Linked DNA regions of Cecembia calidifontis. The protein of the gene in region 2 interacts with the protein of the main gene of each other region in a pairwise test. Links are inferred from orthologs where the notes say so. Each region holds a gene or a part of one and is shown on either strand. Other genes may lie near its edges.

Region 1 (2,973 bases), 1.3 Mb from region 2 along the record:
CACCTTTGTTTTTGAAAGAAGAACCGCAAACCATTGGAACAATTTTCATGTCAATAGTAGCAGCACGTAATGCCTTGAGGATTTCAGCTTCTGTGATGGAATCTGGATCTTCGAAGAATTTCTCCATCAAAGACTCATCATACTCGGCTACAGCTTCCAAAAGGTGCTCTCTCCACTGTGCCACTTCTTCCTCCATGTCCTCAGGAATTGGAACTACTTCATAGGTCATTCCAAGGTCATGCTCATTCCATACGATAGCCCTGTTGTTGATCAGATCAACAACACCTTTGAATTTGTCTTCGGCACCGATAGGAAGCTGCAAAGGAACAGCATAGCTTCCCAACATTTCTTTCACTTGCTTACAAACATCAAGGAAGTTAGCACCAGCACGGTCCATTTTGTTAACGAATCCGATACGGGCTACTCTATAGTTATCAGCCAATCTCCAGTTAGTTTCAGACTGTGGCTCTACACCGTCCACAGCACTGAAAAGGAATACCAATCCGTCCAATACCCTCAAAGAACGGTTAACCTCTACGGTAAAGTCCACGTGTCCAGGAGTATCGATGATATTGATCTGGTATTTGTTGTTTCTGTAATTCCAAAAAACTGTAGTAGCAGCGGAAGTAATTGTAATACCTCTTTCCTGCTCCTGCTCCATCCAGTCCATGGTAGCGCCACCTTCGTGAACCTCACCGATTTTGTGAGATTTACCGGCATAATAAAGAATACGTTCTGTGGTAGTTGTTTTACCTGCATCAATGTGTGCAGCAATACCAATGTTCCTAGTGAATCTTAAATCTCTTGCCATTACTGATTAAAATCTAAAGTGTGAGAATGCTTTGTTTGCTTCAGCCATTCTGTGGGTATCATCTTTCTTTTTAACAGCTGCGCCTTCTCCTTTGGATGCGGAGATGATTTCACCTGCAAGTCTATCCATCATGGTCTTCTCACCCCTTTTTCTGGCATAAGTAATCATCCACTTGATACCTAGGGACATTTTTCTTTCAGGTCTAACTTCCATTGGGACCTGGAACGTTGCACCACCAACCCTACGACTCTTCACCTCTACGGATGGAGTAATATTGTTAAGCGCTTTTTTCCAAACCTCAAGACCGTTCTCACCTACTTTTTGTTCTACCTTCTCGATTGCATCGTAGAAGATTTTGTAAGCAATACTCTTCTTACCATCTACCATCAGACAGTTAACGAACTTGGTTACCAAAGTATCGTTGAACTTAGGGTCAGGAAGAATATATCTCTTCTTTGGTTTCGCTTTTCTCATTTCTTTGTAATGTTTTTAATTATTTCTTTTTACCTGGTGCAGCAGCTGCTCCTGGTTTTGGTCTCTTAGCACCGTACTTAGAGCGACCTTGCTTACGGTCTTTTACTCCTGCAGTATCAAGTGCACCTCTGATAATGTGGTAACGTACACCTGGAAGGTCCTTCACACGACCACCTCTGATCAATACGATAGAGTGCTCCTGTAGATTGTGACCCTCACCTGGAATGTAAGCGTTCACCTCTTTACCATTCGTCAATCTTACCCTGGCCACTTTTCTCATCGCTGAGTTAGGCTTCTTAGGGGTGGTAGTGTACACCCTGGTACATACACCACGTCTTTGAGGACATGCATCCAAAGCTCTTGACTTGGATTTGGTCTCCAATGTGGTTCTACCTTTTCTTACTAACTGTTGTATAGTAGGCATTAACTGATAGATTTATAAATACTTCCTTTAAACTTGTGAATTTTGGACTGCAAAGGTAGGGAAATCGATAAAACAAACAAAATTAAGCTGTTGTATTTTATTGAATATATTGTTGTCGAAAAAAAAAGTTAGAAATATTTTGAAAATCAAAGAAAAAAATAGTTTTAACTATCATTCTAAGCATCGATGAGTTGAAAGGTAACGGTGAAAAATCTACCGGAAAAAGATTGTTACTAAAAAAACAACATTTTATGAAAAATTTAATCTTATTTGGCCTGCTAACATTTTCTCTATGGGTCTCAATCCCATTAATTTCACAAGCAGGTTGTACTGCAACTAGGTATTGCGGCAGTGCCGGTTCACTTTCATGCAATGGTACATCTTGTACTGGATCTAGGCCTGAGGTATCAAATCCTTGGGTAAAATGTGATGGGGTTACAAGTTATTGTTATGGTCAACCAACTCCATAATTATCATTAAATAATCTGCCTTGAAATTTTCAAGGCAGATTACAAAAAATCAATTGTTTATGATCAAATTTATTAGTCATCTGACTATATTATTATTTATTTTAGGATGTTCAAAAGTTCAAACTGAAAAAATTCAATTATTACCCACAGAAAAATTTTCAGACTATGATCTTGATTACTTCCTCTCCTCACTCAGTTCGATTGAGTTTGTCAATGATACCTTCTATATAACTGAATATGACTATAGCAGATTATTAATTTTAAATAGAGACTTTTCGAAATACCTAATAATTGATGATTCGAACGAGGATTCTGGGGTAAGCTATCCTACATTTTCAATCCCTATTGACAACAAAATAGCTGTCTACAATTCAGGCAAACAAAGAATAGATTTTTACACCAATGAAGGGAAATTTATTGAAAATTTATCTTTAAAGGTGAATTCTGAGCTTTTGAATTTTACTCAGCTAGACAATAAATTAGTCTACTCAATTTTACTAGATGATCTTCAAGGTCAATTTATTATCCATGATCAATACTCACATGAAATAAAAAGGTTTGGAGAATTAACCAACGTTTCATTCAACAAATTTCAAGAAATTTATAACAGCAAAGGTTATATTTTCCCTTTAAAAAAGGGGTTCATTACGGTTTTACCTACAACAGGTGAAATAACAATTTATGATTCAGATTTAAACTTATCCTATAGTACAAACATTTTAGAGGAAATAAATTTGAAATCTGTCAAGGAAAATATTTACAATTTTTACAAAACGACAACAAACAGCACCATC
Region 2 (2,700 bases):
TATTCAGCCCTTATTTACTGTTCAAATTCCTGTTTTAAGATTTTAAATACTTCATCTATGGTCTCTTCTTCCAGTTCAGTTCTTCTCAAAAGATCCTCTTTGGTGAGAGATAAGACACTTTTTGCAGTATCCAATCCTGTTTTTTTCAATTCATCAATCACCCAGCTGTCGATTTCATCTGCAAATTCTTCTAAATCCACATCTTCCTCTTCATAATCACTGAGTTCACGGAACACGTCAATTTCATAACCTACCAATCTGGAAGCCAAGCGGATGTTGTATCCACCTTTACCGATGGCCAGGGATACTTGGTCTGGCTTAAGATACACAGAAATCCTTTTGTTTTCTTTATCCACGGTGATGGAGGATACTTTTGCAGGACTCAAAGCCCTTTGTACATACAGCTCCAGGTTGTCTGTATAGTTGATAACATCTATGTTTTCGTTCTGAAGCTCTCTTACGATTGCATGAATCCTGCTTCCTTTCATACCCACGCAGGCACCTACCGGATCGATGCGGTCATCATAAGATTCCACGGCAACTTTTGCTCTTTCTCCCGGTTCCCTGACGATTTTTCTTATGGTAATCAAACCGTCAAATACTTCAGGTACTTCATTCTCAAACAACCTTTCAAGGAAAATCGGAGAAGTTCTGGAAAGAATAATTTTCGGATTTCCATTTACCATTTCAACTTTATGGACAATAGCCCTTACAGTATCCCCTTTTCGGAACCTGTCTTTAGGAATCTGCTCACTCTTTGGGAGGATAAGCTCATTGCCTTCCCCGTCTATCAGCAGCACTTCCCTGCCCAGGATTTGGTAAACTTCAGCAGAAACGATTTCTCCCACCAACTCTTCATATTGGTTGAAAAGGAGGTCTTTCTCCAGATCTTTGATTTTTTGGATCAAAGTCTGTCTTGCCATCATGACGGCTCTTCTGCCAAATTCCTCCAATTCTATTTTTTCATACACTTCTTCACCGACTTCAAAGTCAGGTTCGATCTTTCTTGCCTCACTCAAGCTGATTTTGTCAAAATCCCAGATATCTTCGGAATTGTCATCAACAATTTCCCTTATCCTGAAAATCTCAAGGTCGCCCTTGTCAGCGTTGATGGTGACATCAAAGTTTTCATCTGTCTCATATTTCTTGCGAATCATCGCTCTAAATACATCTTCCAGAATACGGATCATGGTAGGACGATCCACATTTTTAGACTTTGCAAACTCTGCAAATGATTCTATTAGAACTTTAGCATCCATTTTTTTTATTTAAAAGAGACTAACACAATTGATTTTTTTATCTGGTCAAGCGGCACGGAGATTTCTTGCTCTGCTGCTTTTTTGCCTTTTTCCTTTACCTTGATTTTTAACTTTATTTCTGTCTGCTCGACAGCCATAAGCTCCCCTTCGATTTCTTTACCCTCCAACAGGGTCACCCTCAGCTTTCGTCCCACATTTTTGGCGTACTGTCTCCTGGAAGCTAGCGGATAATCCAAACCAGGGGAAGACACCTCCAGCACATAGGCCTCAGGCATTAAATTTTTGGCTTCAATTTCCTCACCTACCGACCTGCTTACCTTGGCACAACTGTCAATGCTCAGGCCCGAATCAGCGTCTATCAAGATTTTAACTTGAGGTTTATTGCCCTTTTCAATTACTTGGATGTCCACAATAAAATGGGATTCATCCGGCAAATGCTTGTTTACAATTTCCTCAATGTTTTGTTTTAAGTTCATACTCCTTCACTGCTGATAAATGAAAGAGGGGACTCTTGTCCCCTCCCGATAGCTTGGATAATACACTGCAAAGATAATGAAATTATTATTATAAAAAAAAACAACATTGTTGTAATAAATTGGGAATTAGATAATAATTTTGCCCACCCACGTTGAATATGCTGGACCGACAGTTAAAAATTCACGGTAAATAAAGAAGATCAATCAAGAAAAAAATAATGGGATTATTCGATTTTTTTTCAAGTGACATTGCAATAGACCTTGGTACAGCCAATACGCTGATCATTCATAAAGATAAAATTGTCGTAGATGAGCCATCAATTATCGCCATCGACAGGACAACAAACAGGGTGCTGGCTGTAGGGAAGGACGCTATGAACATGCATGAAAAGACGCATGAAAACATCCGCACCATCCGTCCATTGAAGGATGGGGTGATTGCTGATTTCTACGCTGCTGAGCAAATGATCAGGGGCATGATCAAAATGATCCCCGGCCACAATAAGGGAATGTTCCCTAAATCGCACCGTATGGTTATCTGTATCCCTTCCGGAATTACGGAGGTGGAGAAAAGAGCTGTTAGGGACTCAGCAGAACATGCCGGAGCAAAAGAAGTGTACATGATTTATGAACCGATCGCTGCTGCCATCGGTATTGGTATAGATATCGAAAAACCGATGGGGTCCATGATTGTGGATATCGGGGGCGGTACTACCGAAATTGCATTGATAGCCCTTTCTGGAATCGTAGCGGATCAGTCCATCCGTGTAGCAGGGGATACTTTTACCAAAGATATTCTGGATTACATGAGAAGACAGCACAACCTATTGATCGGTGAAAGGTCTGCGGAAAAGGTGAAGATTGCCATTGGTTCGGCTTTGACGGAGCTCGAGGATGCACCTGAAGATTATGAAATCAGAGGTAGAGATTTGATGACCGGTATTCCGAAGGTTATTAAGGTTTCC

Evidence for each region. Proteins that work in one complex are often made in the same cells at the same time.
Region 1: the proteins of BC751_RS06340 (region 2) and rpsL interact in binary tests that used the Escherichia coli proteins (3 or more experiments, as listed by UniProt). The link is inferred for Cecembia calidifontis from one-to-one orthologs.

Annotation. Positions count from the first base shown.
Region 1 is NZ_SGXG01000001.1:163,091-166,063, forward strand. What follows is about bases 8-2,958. They hold rpsL (30S ribosomal protein S12), read right to left. Parts: upstream 1,710-2,958; coding sequence 1,305-1,709; downstream 8-1,304. Other genes in these bases: fusA (elongation factor G), read right to left, coding at 8-811; rpsG (30S ribosomal protein S7), read right to left, coding at 818-1,285; BC751_RS00740 (hypothetical protein), read left to right, coding at 2,239-2,958. Also shown: more of fusA, read right to left, coding at 1-7; more of BC751_RS00740, read left to right, coding at 2,959-2,973. UniProt on the Escherichia coli protein: With S4 and S5 plays an important role in translational accuracy. Interacts with and stabilizes bases of the 16S rRNA that are involved in tRNA selection in the A site and with the mRNA backbone.
Region 2 is NZ_SGXG01000001.1:1,458,435-1,461,134, forward strand. It holds BC751_RS06340 (ribosome maturation factor RimP), read right to left. Parts: upstream 1,736-2,700; coding sequence 1,265-1,735; downstream 1-1,264. Other genes in the region: nusA (transcription termination factor NusA), read right to left, coding at 15-1,259; BC751_RS06345 (rod shape-determining protein), read left to right, coding at 1,954-2,700.